Regions from separate parts of the Propionispora vibrioides genome, predicted to be linked through region 2. Evidence: riboswitches for the same ligand, from Rfam matches in the RefSeq annotation. Region 2 holds a riboswitch; each other region holds the start of a gene.
The links. A riboswitch is a leader RNA that binds a small molecule or an ion and turns the genes downstream of it on or off. The one in region 2 is predicted to bind S-adenosylmethionine.
Positions count from the first base shown of each region.

Region 1: it holds a riboswitch for S-adenosylmethionine, as region 2 does, so the genes downstream of both, BMW43_RS07050 (methionine ABC transporter ATP-binding protein) here and BMW43_RS12945 (YezD family protein) in region 2, are expected to answer to the same signal.
Region 3: it holds a riboswitch for S-adenosylmethionine, as region 2 does, so the genes downstream of both, metK (methionine adenosyltransferase) here and BMW43_RS12945 (YezD family protein) in region 2, are expected to answer to the same signal.

Region 1 covers NZ_FODY01000006.1:82,929-87,510, reverse strand. The annotation lists gene BMW43_RS07055 (methionine ABC transporter permease) at 1-529, opposite strand, end outside; gene BMW43_RS07050 (methionine ABC transporter ATP-binding protein) at 498-1,556, opposite strand; SAM riboswitch class I at 1,629-1,731, opposite strand; gene BMW43_RS07045 (YerC/YecD family TrpR-related protein) at 1,936-2,241, shown strand; gene hisZ (ATP phosphoribosyltransferase regulatory subunit) at 2,283-3,464, shown strand; gene BMW43_RS07035 (HDIG domain-containing metalloprotein) at 3,484-4,008, shown strand; gene BMW43_RS07030 (D-2-hydroxyacid dehydrogenase) at 4,094-4,582, opposite strand, start outside.
Region 2 covers NZ_FODY01000016.1:17,378-21,959, forward strand. The annotation lists gene BMW43_RS12935 (homocysteine synthase) at 1-1,158, opposite strand, end outside; gene BMW43_RS12940 (YezD family protein) at 1,380-1,586, opposite strand; gene BMW43_RS12945 (YezD family protein) at 1,644-1,817, opposite strand; SAM riboswitch class I at 1,903-2,005, opposite strand; gene cysK (cysteine synthase A) at 2,294-3,226, opposite strand; gene BMW43_RS12955 (trans-sulfuration enzyme family protein) at 3,698-4,582, opposite strand, start outside.
Region 3 covers NZ_FODY01000001.1:146,457-151,038, reverse strand. The annotation lists gene remA (extracellular matrix/biofilm regulator RemA) at 1-80, shown strand, start outside; gene gmk (guanylate kinase) at 105-728, shown strand; gene rpoZ (DNA-directed RNA polymerase subunit omega) at 753-959, shown strand; gene coaBC (bifunctional phosphopantothenoylcysteine decarboxylase/phosphopantothenate--cysteine ligase CoaBC) at 970-2,196, shown strand; SAM riboswitch class I at 2,251-2,351, shown strand; gene metK (methionine adenosyltransferase) at 2,415-3,608, shown strand; gene priA (primosomal protein N') at 3,719-4,582, shown strand, end outside.

The DNA of each region.
Region 1 (4,582 bases), on a different contig from region 2:
TTGCCAAATCGCCCAGACCGCCGCCGCCGATCGCACCGGCCATGGCCGAGTAACCGATCAAGTTGATGATGGTTAAGGTGATCCCTAATATAATAGAAGGAAGCGATTCCGGTATCAATACTTTGCGGATGATTTCAAATGGAGAGGCTCCCATGGCCTGCGCGGCTTCAACCACCCCGTAATCAACCTCTTTCAGAGCCGACTCCACAACCCGGCCGACAAAGGGAATGGCCGCCAGACTTAATGGAACGATAGCTGCATTGGTGCCGATAGAGGTGCCTGTTAATAAGCGGGTTAAGGGAATGATGGCCACCATTAAAATGATAAAGGGAGTAGAACGGGCTGCGTTTACAATACTGCCTAAAACACGGTTGATGTACAGACTTTCCAGGATGCCTCGCTTATCGGTAACAACCAGGATAACACCAAGCGGTATACCGAGCAGGGTGGAAATCAATGTGGAAACAGCAACCATATAGGTTGTGTCAAGCAGGGCTTCAAACAGCAGCATAAGCATGTCTTGGGACATAGCCGATCACCTCGCTTCCCACTTCGTGTGCCTTGGTATATTCAAGCGCCCTATGGATAGCATCCTGGTTGCCTGATAATTCAACAATTAATGTACCGAAGGAGACATTTCTGATATGATCCATATTTCCGTAAAGAATGCTTACATCGATATCAAAGCGCCGGATCATCCCGGCAATGATTGGCTCGCCGGCAGCATCGCCAATAAACGAAAGACGCAGCAACAGTTTACTGTCGGGAAGCGGTGTCCGCGAAAGGGGCATATCTTTAAAATGATCCGGCAAATCGTGATTCATGATGGTGCCGATAAATTCCTGGGTAATGGCTGCCTGGGGCTGGGTAAAGATATCCAAAATAGGTCCTTGCTCGATAATCAAACCATTTTCCATAACTGCCACCTGGTCGCAGATTTCTTTGATAACATGCATTTCGTGGGTTATGAGGACGATGGTTAATTTAAGCTCCCGGTTAATGTCCTTTAATAATTCCAAAATGGACTTGGTAGTTTGCGGGTCAAGGGCCGAAGTGGCCTCGTCGCAAAGTAATACCTTGGGGCGGTTGGCCAAAGCCCGGGCGATACCTACCCGTTGTTTTTGACCGCCGCTTAACTGTGAAGGGTATTGATCGCGTTTGTCCGATAACCCGACCAATTTTAAGAGACGGACTACCGTATCCTCAATATCCTGTTTGGCGTAGCCGGCCAATTCAAGGGGGAAAGCGATGTTGTCAAAAACCGTGCGGGAGGAGAGTAAATTAAAATGCTGAAAAATCATGCCGATTTTTTTTCGTGATTCCCTGAGTTCGTTTTCCGTTAGCTTTGTGATGTCCTGACCGTCGACGATCACTGTTCCGGCCGTAGGCTGCTCTAGACGGTTGATGCAGCGGATCAGCGTACTTTTGCCGGCGCCGCTTTTACCGATTACTCCGAAAATTTCACCAGCCTTGACTTCCAGGTTAATGCCTCGTAAAGCATGAATTTGGCCGGACTGACTGTGGTATACTTTTTCAATCCCGTTTAAACTAATCAATGGGGCTCCTTCCTTTCGCGCAAATAAAAAGATCTCTTCGCAGCGAAGAGACCAGCACATACTCTTGGGCTTCTCTCATCTGCCAGGATAAAATCCTGTAGGAATTGGCACCGTTCCTTCCGGATGGTTGCCGCGGCTTCATTGGGCCAGTCCCTCAGCCAACTCTAGATGATAAATAATATCATTCATTTTTTAAATCCTATCATGGTTTTTTGTATGTGTCAAGAAGATTGTTTGGATAATATCTTTCTTAAACGGACATTTTAATAAAGTTTTCACAGAGTAAAGAAAAAAAGGAATAAAGAAGGAAATCTATTTAGCTGCACGAATATATAATATATTGATATACAGTATGGAAAAATAAGGAGTGACACTAGCCATGCCGGTGAATCCTAAACTAAAGGATCCGTTGATTGATCAACTGTTTCAGGCTATTTTACTGTTGCAGGATGAAGAGGAGTGTTATCAGTTTTTTGAAGATGTTTCCACCATTGGGGAACTTAAGTCTCTAGCGCAGCGCTTGGAGGTTGCCCGGATGTTGCAGTTGGGGTCGACCTATGATGATATTGTGGCAAGAACAGGCGCCAGTACGGCAACCATCAGCCGCGTGAAACGCTGCCTGAATTACGGCGCCGACGGATATGGCATTGTTCTTTCGCGGCTTGACGAAAAGGGAAAAGAGTAAGTTTTTATTGAATTTATGTTGAAACGGAGTGTAACCATTTAATGAAGACAAATGAATTTGTACCGCAAATTCCTTACGGCACCAGAGATTTTTTGCCGCGGGAAGCAAAATATAAACGGATTGTGGAAGGTTCGCTGGCCGGATTATTTGCCAAGTGGGGCTATGATGAGGTGGTCACACCCACTTTTGAATATCTGGAAACTTTGTCTGCCGGCAGTGACGAGCAGATGACGCAGAATATGTTCAAGTTTTTTGATAAAAAGAATCACATTCTGGCGCTACGCCCGGATATGACTACTCCCATTGCCAGGGTGGCATCTACCCGGCTTAAAGAAAACAGTTTGCCGCTCCGCTTATTCTATTTAACCAATGTATTTCGCTATGAGCAGGCGCAGGCCGGACGGCAATGTGAATTCTATCAGGCCGGAGTAGAACTGCTGGGCGTTCCGGGACCGGCGGCCGACGCAGAAATTATTGCTTTGGCTGTACAGGCAATGAAGGATCCCGGTTTGCAAACCTTTCAGGTTAATATTGGCCAGGTGGAATTTATCAACGGAATCATGGAAGAAAGCCGCCTGACCGCCGAACAGCGCCAAAAGGTCAAGCAATGTATGGTAAATCGTAATGTGGTCGGCCTGGGAGAAATTCTGACGGCCAGCGGACTAAGCTCTGACGTTCAGGCTTTGCTGCGGCAGATTCCGCTGTTGTACGGCAAAGAAGAATTGCTGGACCAAGCCTACGCGATGGTTAAGAATCCGGTCAGCCGGGCCGCTCTAGACAACCTGTCCGATATTTACTGCCTGCTGAAAGGGTACGGTGTGGAGCAGTATGTCAATTTTGATTTAGGGATCATCCGGGATTTTGAATACTATACCGGCATGGTATTTGAAGGCTATACGCCCGGACTGGGATTTCCGCTATGCGGTGGCGGACGCTACGATAATATGGTGTCTTCCTTCGGTGTTGACTGCCCATCCACCGGCTTTGCCTTAGGAATAGAGCGGGTATTGCTGGCATTGGAACGGCAGGGTATTTCACTGGACGCTGATTTTCGTGAGTGGTATGTGGGCTGGGAAACCGGCAAACTGACGGAGGCTATTCAAAAGGCTTCTGAATTAAGAATGCAGGGGCAGTCCGTCGAACTGGCCCTATTCCCGCAGTCACGTCAGGAAGCTGCTGCCAGCCAAAAAGCTAAAAGCTGTAAAGAACTTATCTATATTTAGCCTAAGGGAGCAGACTGTCATGTTTTCACGGGTGAAACAAGTGATTTCGGCTCTTACCGCCAGCATAAACAGACATGAGGAAGAATTTGCAAACCGTTATTTGCGACCCGGTGAGCAGGAATTATTTTGGGGCATGAGCATGGCCGAACAGCGGCATGCACTGAATGTAACCTATACGGCGCTTAGTTTTTCCGGCCGGCTGGCGATTGACATACACCGGTTGATTCGCTGCGCTTTGCTGCACGATGTGGGGAAGCGGCGTGGTGATATCAATACAGCCGGTAAAATTATGGCGGTGCTGGCTCATGCCTGTGCTCCCGCCTGGGCTGAAGCCTGGGGCAGGCAAGGACGAGGAACGTTTCCTGCCAATTTGCGGCATGCCTTTTATATCTATTTTAATCATGCCGAGCGGGGAGCTGCGTTACTGAGTCAGGTCGGGACCGAGCCCGAAATTATCGAAATCATAAGGCGACATCATAAAGCTCCGGCCAAGGATGATCCACCGGAGCTTTGTCTTCTCCGAAAGGCCGATAATATGAATTAGGGCGTGTTTGCTTGCAAACTATCCGAAACGCTCCCTGACGGCGCTTTCTGTGCCATGGATCATTCCGTTAGCCTGCAAACACGCCTTAGTACCCCTTTTGTTTATCCACTATATTAAGAATTTGATCATTATCGATAAACCGTGTTAAATCATCGGCAAACAACTGAATGGCGCGATCCAGGTAGCTGGGAGATAAACCGGCCAGATGGGGCGTGATGATGACATTAGGCATGTTCCAAAGCGGCGAAGTGTCTGGCAGCGGTTCCTGGGCAAAAACATCCAGACCGGCACCTTGGATTAGCTGCTGTTCCAGAGCGGTAATCAGGTCTGCTTCGACAATGACACCGCCACGGGCAATGTTAATGAAATAAGCTGTCCGTTTCATGGCCGAGAAATAGTCCAGATTGAACATTCCGTTGGTTTCTTCCGTTAAGGGTAGCGACATGACAACAAAATCGCAGATGCTCAGCATTTTTGTCAGGTAATCGGGTGTGTACAGCGCATCGACAAATAGTTCTGTGGTTGCTTCCCGCTTGGTTGCCACTACGTGCATGCCCAGTGCTTTGGCCTTTTT
Region 2 (4,582 bases):
ATGGGTAGTGCTGGCCGGGTGGATAACCAGCGACTTGGCATCGCCCACATTGGCCAGAATAGAGAAAAGCTTGAGCGAGTCAATGAACTTCTTACCCGCTTCCAGGCCGCCCTTAATGCCAAAGGTTAAGATAGCACCGGCCCCTTTCGCCAGGTACTCCTTAGCCAGTTCATGATCCGGATGACTGGCAAGGCCCGGATAGCTTACCCACGATACCTGCTCATGGCTTTCCAGGAATTCAGCTACTGCCAAGGCATTCTGGCTATGCCGTTCCATTCTGAGATGCAGCGTTTCCAGGCCCTGCAAAAACAGGAAGCTGTTGAACGGGCTTAGGGCAGCGCCTAAATCGCGCAACACCTGGATGCGCAGGCGGGTAATGAATGCCGCTTCGCCTAACGCTTCGGTATAGCTCAGGCCGTGATAGCTGGGATCGGCATCGCTAAGCAGCGGGAACTTGCCGTTGTCCCAGTTGAACTTACCGCCGTCAATCACGATACCGCCCATCGAACTGCCATGACCGCCAATAAACTTGGTAGCCGAGTGAATAACAATATCGGCGCCGAATTCAATCGGCCGTGACAGGTAAGGCGTGGCAAAGGTACTGTCAATAATCAAGGGAATACCATTTTCATGGGCAATAGCCGCTACGGCTTTAAAATTAAACACGTCAATTTTAGGGTTGCCGATGGTTTCACCATAAATAGCCTTGGTTTTCGGCGTTATGGCCTTACGGAAGTTTTCCGGATCGCTGGGATCGACTAAGATTACCTTAATACCCAAACGAGGCAGGGTGTAGGTAAACATATTGTAGGTACCGCCGTACAGCGTTGACGAGCTGATAATTTCATCACCGGCCTGGGCAATGTTGAAAATAGCCGCGCTGATAGCAGCATGACCGGAAGCAAAGGCCAGGGCGCCAACGCCGCCTTCCAAGGCCGCTACCCGTTTTTCAAATACGTCAGTGGTAGGATTCATGATACGGGTATAAATATTGCCCGCTTCCTTTAGACCGAATAGATTGGCGCCATGTTCGCTGTCGCGAAAATTATAGGATGTGGTTTGATAAATCGGAACTGCTCGGGAACCTGTGGTTGGGTCGGGTTCTTGTCCGCCGTGGACAGCCACTGAGTCAAATTTCAAGTTTTCCGGTAATGCCATAATATGTACCCCTCTCTATTCGCTATATTGTTGTGATAATAAAAAAGCCAAGGAAAGCACTCGAGGTGTTTCCTTAGCCTTCAGTCTTTCTGATCAGCTTATTCACTATCTTCTTTTGTTATAAAATACCATGAAGCCCTCAGCAAGTCAAGCCTTTTTTTACCAGTCTTTGCCCGGTCTCGGCCAGTCCCCGCCGCCTGTAATATTTTATCGGTTTATCGTTATATTCCGTCACCATAAATCCCTTCAACACCGGTAAACCGCTGTTTTTCGGTCCGGTCAAGCTGGGTGACCTTGCCGTCCTTGATCACAATGACCACCTGGCCAAATTTCAGTCCGTCCACAGCCTCTGCGATCCGTTTGCGCAAAGCCTGCGATTTAGCCTGATTGGCCGCCTCCTGTGAAACTGCTTCCTTTTTTGCAGGCATAAATCCTCGCCGCCTCCCCCCGCTGCTAACTATATCTTTTCCATTGCCTTTATCGTATCAGCATAATCTAATTTTCTCGACCCGCTCAATCTGGATAATACGGGAGTCCTGGACGATTAAGGTAACTGAACCGTGCAATGTGCTATTAATAACCTTTTCAATTTGGTCCATAACCGCCTGGGGCACAACTTCCTGCTGCACCGCACTTACGTTCTTTTTTGTATTTGCCATGCTCACACCTCTATAAGCAGTTTGTATCGGCCGGGTTGAAACTAAGAAAACCCTTTCCAAGGAAAGGGTTTGGGGTCATACTTTCCTCTCATCGCCAGGATTAATTATCCTGCTGGAATTAGCACCACTGCATTGCTGCCGGTTGCCGGGTTTCTTCGGGCCAGTCCCTCGACCTCTCTGGATAAGAGCTACTTTATCAACTTATATGAAATAGTATCATAGGGTAATAACAGTGTCAATAACTATTTACCGCCAAGCAAGCAGACCAGTTTTCTGTCTCAGCGCACGCTGAGCTGCTTACAGGTAGTATATGTCCGGTAAGTTTGGATCATGCCATTCCCGGTAGCCGTTCTTAAATAAAGGGAAAAACAGAACCCTCTGCGAGAGCCGGCCACCGGTATAGAAATAAGGCTGGAGTTTGCGCCATCGCAGTGCAAACTCCAGCCTTCGTCATGTCCGATCAGCCGAGCCTACTATTATTCTTCAAATAAACTTGTCGACAGATACCGTTCACCGGTATCCGGCAAGAGCACTACAATGGTCTTTCCTTTATTCTCCGGACGCAAGGCCAGTTGGGTTGCTGCATAGGCTGCCGCACCGCTGGAAATACCGACAAGCAGGCCTTCGGTTCTGGCCAGTTCCCGGCCGGTGGCGAAAGCATCCTCATTGCTTACCGGAATAATTTCATCAATGACGTCTTTATTGAACACGTCCGGCACGAACCCGGCGCCGATACCCTGGATTTTATGGGGACCCGGTTTGCCGCCCGACAAAACAGGCGAATCCTTCGGTTCAACCGCTACAATTTTAATGTTAGGATTTTTTTGTTTCAAAACTTCGCCAACACCGGTAATGGTACCGCCCGTGCCTACGCCGCCGACAAAAATATCAACCTTGCCGTCGGTATCGCGCCAAATTTCTTCAGCCGTAGTCTTGCGGTGAATAGCCGGATTGGCCGGATTTTTAAACTGCTGGGGAATAAAGGCCTTCGGGTTTTCCGCCACAATTTCTTCGGCCTTTTTAATAGCCCCTTTCATGCCTTCCGCACCCGGCGTCAAAACAAGTTCGGCTCCCAACGCCTTAAGTAATTTTCTTCTTTCAATACTCATGGTTTCCGGCATGGTCAGCACCAATTTATAGCCCTTGGCTGCTGCGACAAAAGCCAGCCCTACACCGGTATTGCCGCTGGTGGGCTCAACAATCAAAGTATCTTTGTCAAGCAGGCCTTTTTCTTCCGCATCGGCGATCATGGCATAGCCGATCCGGTCTTTAACGCTGCCTAAAGGATTAAAATATTCCAATTTAGCAATAACAGCTGCCTCATACCCTTTGTTCTTACGATAGTTGCCAAATTCCAGTAGAGGAGTGTTACCTATTAATTCGGTCAAATTCTTAACAATACGTGACATAGTAAATACCCCCGTTTATATTTTAAATTTACATGATAATGTATCAAGCCCAGGTTATAGTTATGCACGAACAAATACGACCTATACCAAATTTTCAGTTTGATCCGGCGTATAAACTGCTGTTGGTATGGTCAGGAAACGCCACATAAACAAAAAAGGCCAAAGAAGCTGCAGCAAGCATCTCCTTTGGCCTTCAGTTTTTCTGATCAGCCTACCATCCAAACCAACTTGTTACTTACATGATAGTACCAATGACAGGCAATGTCAAGATTTTTTTGCCATTAGGTAACCACTGATTAATTCACCCTGCGCGTCCTGACGGATCTTTTTCCGCCTGGCTGCGGCAGCAAAACCTTGCAATAGGGGCCGCTATTCCTGCGGTTTTACTTCCTTGCCAGTCGAAAAAATCTCTCGCCAGCCCGACAGGTTCATTTAATCAGCGGTTACCTAGTGCTCCATTTCTTCCGGCCATTATCCTTCATTATGCAACGCCTGCTGCAAATCCTCAATTAGATCTTCCACGTCCTCAATCCCTACGGAAAACCGCAAAAGACAATCGGAAACCCCCAGCCGGTCCCGAACCTCGGGCGGCACATCGGCGTGTGTCTGAACAGCCGGGAAGGTAATCAAAGATTCCACGCCGCCCAGACTTTCGGCGAACTGAATCAGCCGGACCCGGGACAGCACCTGTGGAACCAGCGAAGGACAGGCCACATCAAAAGAAAGCATGCCACCATAGCCAGAAGCCTGGGCATCCTGAATGGCTTTGCCCGGATGGTCTTCCAGGCCAGGATAATAGACTTGTTTGACCTGTGGCTGGGTTTGCAGCCATTTAGCAATGGTAAGCGCATTGGCACTGTGTTTTTCCATACGCAAAGCCAGCGTTTTAATGCCCCGCAGCAGCAGCCAGCTATCCTGCGGTCCCAGAATGCTGCCGGTCGAGTTCTGGATGAACCGTATCCGTTCCCCCAGCTCCGCAGTGCGGGCAACGACGGCACCACAAACGGTATCATTGTGGCCTGACAAATATTTTGTCCCACTGTGGATGACAAGGTCCGCGCCTAAAAGTAAGGGCTGTTGGAAATAGGGGGATAAGAAAGTATTATCCACAATCGTATGAATATCACGCTGCGCCGCCATACAGGCAATCGCTTTGATATCGGCAATTTTCATCAGCGGATTGGTCGGTGTTTCAATTAAAATGGCCGCCGTATTTTTCTGAATTGACTCCTGGACTTCTGTCAGGTTGCTGCTGTCAATGAAGCTCACCGTAAAACCCAGATTGGCGAAAATCTGGTCCAACACGCGATAGGTACCGCCATAACAATCTTCGGTAACGATAAAATGACTGCCCGG
Region 3 (4,582 bases), on a different contig from region 2:
TTATTTTGTCGGCGGTTCAGCCGGAAACGGTAGCCCACCGTCTGGCCAGCAAAGATACCAGCGACGAAAGTGCAGAATAGATATACGTTGAAAGGAGCTTTTTTATGACGCAGCAAGGAATCTTAATTGTTTTATCCGGTCCGTCCGGAGCGGGTAAAGGGACAATTTGCAAAGAGTTGTTGCGTAGCTATCCCAATTTGCATTATTCCGTATCGGCGACGACGAGAGCGGCACGCGCAGGAGAAGTCCACGGTACAAACTACTGGTTTGTTTCACAGGAAGAGTTTCAGGAAATGATAGCGAAGGATGATTTGCTGGAATGGGCCAACGTATATGGCAATTGTTACGGAACGCCCCGCCAATATGTTATGGAACTTTTAAACGACGGTAAGGATGTTATTTTGGAGATTGATACGCAGGGCGCTATGCAGATAAAAAATAAATTTCCGGAAGGAGTTTTTATTTACATCATACCTCCTTCCCTGAATGAATTGGCCAACCGTATTTATAAACGGGGGACCGATAGCCTGGAGTCGATAAAAACCAGGCTCAGTTGCGCCACATTTGAGATTGACTGTGCGCAGCACTATAACTATGTGGTAGTAAATGATTTGGTAGAAGAAGCTGTTCGCAAGATTTCCGCCATTATCACGGCGGAAAAGTGCAATGCAAAGCGCAATACACTGTTGGTTAACGACGTGTGTTGCTGTAAAACAGCTGAATCGTAAATATACTAACGGAGGGAAAACCTGATGATTCATCCTTCACTTGATGTTTTGGTAGGTAAAGTGGATAGTAAATACACTCTGGTGGTGCTGGCGGCTAAACGGGCCCGTGAAATTATGGACGGCGAAGACGCTTTAGTTGACAGCAAATCCAACAAACAAGTGACCATTGCTCTGGAAGAAGTCGCAAGTGACAAGATTTCCTATGAGAGAACAAAAACAGGCATAAAATAGGAGGCACTCCATGATTGACGGGAAAAACATAGTAGTGGGAGTGAGCGGAGGTATAGCCGCCTATAAAGCCGTTGAATTGGTAAGCCGTTTGAAAAAGGCCGGTGCCACCGTCTATGTGATCATGACAAAAGCGGCCACTGAGTTTGTGACTCCCTTAACCTTCCGGGAATTGAGCGGCAACCCTGTGGCTGTTGATCTATGGAGTGAAGTCAAGCACTGGAATGTAGAACACATTGCGTTAGCCAGCACGGCTGATTTATTTGTAGTGGCGCCCGCCACGGCGAACATCATCGGCAAGGTAGCCAATGGGATTGCGGATGATATGCTTTCTACCACCATTATGGCTACGCAAGCGCCGGTGATCATGGCACCTGCTATGAACACCAATATGTACAACAATCCTTTGGTTCAGCAAAATATAGCCAAGCTTACGGCTTTGGGCTATTCCTTTATCGAACCGGCCAGCGGCATGCTGGCCTGCGGCGTAGAAGGCCAGGGCAGGCTGCCTGAGCCGGCCTGTATTGTCGATTATATTGTTGATTTTATGAAAAAGCAGCTTGCCAACCCGGCAAATCCGGTTGAAAAAAATGATTTGGTCGGGAGAAAGGTCATCGTTACGGCAGGAGGAACCAGAGAACCCTTAGATCCTGTACGCTATATCGGTAATCGCTCCAGCGGTAAAATGGGATATGCTCTGGCCGAAGCGGCAAAAGCACGGGGCGCGCAAGTGACATTGATATCCGGTCCCACTAAATTGAAGCCGCCTGAGGGTGTAGCCTATGTGCCTGTGGAGACGGCGGCAGAAATGCGTCAGGCTGTTTTGGCTGAGTACCAGGTGGCGGATATTGTTATTAAAGCGGCGGCTGTAGCTGATTATAAACCTCAGCAGGTGGCGCTGCAAAAGATAAAAAAAGCCGGCGATACGCTTACTTTAGTCCTGGAAAAAAATCCTGATATTTTATTGGAACTGGGACAACGTAAAAACCAGCAGATTCTGATCGGTTTTGCTGCTGAGACGGAGTCGCTGCTAGAGCATGCCGGCGACAAACTTATGAGAAAGAATCTGGATATGATTGTTGCCAACGATGTTACCCAGGCCGGCGCAGGCTTTAATGCAGACACGAATATCGTGAAGCTTTTGTACCGGGACGGACGGATTGAGGAAATCGCTCAAATGACGAAACGGGAGTTGGCCGATGTCATTTTCGATAAAATTCAGCAAATAGTAAAAAAATAGTTGCTTTTTCTATTTTTCTATTTTAAAATTATTTTGTTGAAAATACATATGATTTACTCATCAAGAGCAGGTTGAGGGACTGGCCCGATGAAACTGCGGCAACCGTTAGCTAGACTAAAAAGGTGCCAAATCCTGTGTTTTACACAAGATGGGAGTGACGTAGCTACTCTCCCGTTTTGGAGAGTTTTTTTATTGGTTTGTTATAAGGAGGTATTAGCATGGGAAAGCGTGTATTGTTTACGTCAGAGTCGGTAACGGAAGGACATCCGGATAAGATTGCCGATCAGATTTCCGACAGTATTCTGGATGCGATTATTGCCCAGGACCCGACGGCGAGAGTTGCCTGTGAAACGCTGGTTACTACCGGGCAGGTCCATGTGGCCGGTGAAATTACAACCAAATGTTATGTGGAGATTCCTAAGATTGTCCGCGAAGCAATTAAAGATATTGGTTATACCCGTGCCAAATTTGGGTTTGACGGAGATACCTGCGGTGTATCCATATCCATCGACGAACAGTCGCCGGACATAGCTTTAGGTGTAGATAAGGCGCTGGAGGCAAAGAAAGGTGAAATGGACAATATTGATGCCATTGGTGCCGGCGATCAGGGCATGATGTTTGGTTATGCAACCAACGAAACGGAAGAATATATGCCTCTTCCGATTTCCTTAGCTCATAAACTGGCCAAAAGGTTAACCGACATCCGTAAGAGCGGGGAAGTCGATTATCTGCGTCCTGATGGGAAAACCCAGGTTACTGTGGAATATGAAGATGGTAAGCCGGTGCGGGTGGACACTATCGTTATTTCTACACAACATGGCCCGGAAGTGGATGGCGCCACGATTGAACGGGATGTTTTGGAAAAGGTTATTAGACCAATCGTTCCCGATCATCTGCTGGATGGGGAAACAAAATATTATATCAATCCGACAGGCCGTTTCGTGGTAGGCGGACCCCAGGGTGACGCCGGTTTAACCGGACGGAAGATCATCGTTGATACTTACGGCGGGATGGCCCGTCATGGCGGCGGCGCTTTTTCCGGTAAGGACCCCACGAAGGTAGACCGTTCCGCGGCGTATGCAGCCCGCTATGTAGCCAAAAATGTGGTGGCAGCCGGTTTGGCCGATAAGTGCGAAATTCAATTGGCTTATGCTATTGGTATTGCCCATCCGGTCTCTATTATGGTGGAAACCTTCGGCACGGCTAAGATCGATGAGACTGTTATTGTCAAATTGATTGAAAAACACTTTGACCTTCGTCCGGCAGGAATTATTAATACCCTGGATTTACGCCGGCCAATTTATCGCCAAACGGCGGCTTACGGTCATTTTGGCCGTACCGATGTTGACTTACCCTGGGAACGGACGGATAAGGCAGCAGTTTTACGCCAGGCTGCTCAGATAACTCAGTAGGTCGGCAACTGTCTGTAAGAATCAGAGTATCACCACGATAGAAAATATGCCTGCTTTAAAATCTCGGAGAGGACTTGGTAAAGTCCTCTCTTTGTATGAAAGGGATACTGATGAATCGCATAGCTCAAGTGTGTGTTAATTTACCTGCCCGCAATATAGATAAAGTTTTTTCCTATGCGATTCCGGAAACGTTGCATTTTCTTGATATCGGCTGGCGGGTGGTAGTGCCTTTCGGGAGCAGAACCTATGAAGGCTTTATTGTCGCTCTGTCAGAGGAAACCTCGTCTGAATATGAAGTAAAACCGATTATTGATGTATTGGACAGCCAAGCTTGGTTTAGTGACAGCATGCTGCAAACAGCCAAGTGGATCAGCGAGCATTATCTTTGTACCTTAGCCGAGGCTATGCGTCTTTTCATTCCGGGAAAAACCGGCATAAAAAGTGAAAAGCAGTTCGGCATAACTCCCGACCTGGAGCAAGCGGTCGTGGAACAAATACTGTCCCGCTTGCCGCTTCAGCCGCAAGCGGTCTATGACTATCTGAAAACACATGAACAGGTGGTCCTGTCAAAGTTGAAAAAAATCTTCGGTGATTATACGGAGGCCGCACTGAACGATTTATTAGCTAATAAATTAATTGTCCGCACTACGACGGCGAAAAAGAGGGCGGTGCCCCAGTTTACAACCAGTGTACGGTTAGCAATTCCCCCGGAAGAGGCCGAGACTTATCTGGAAACGCTAGCCGGTAAGCCGGCGCAAAAACGCTTATTGGCTCTATTGCTGCAAAAAGAAGAAGTAAAATATAGTGACCTAAGTACATGGCAGATTACCCGTGATACGGTTAACCGTCTGGTAAAAGCCGGACTGGTGAAAAATGTGAAGCACCAGGTGCTGCGCAACAGCTATGCCGGCATGGGACGCCGGCAGCAGACTGTCCGTTTGACACCGGAGCAACAGCAAACCATTGACCATATC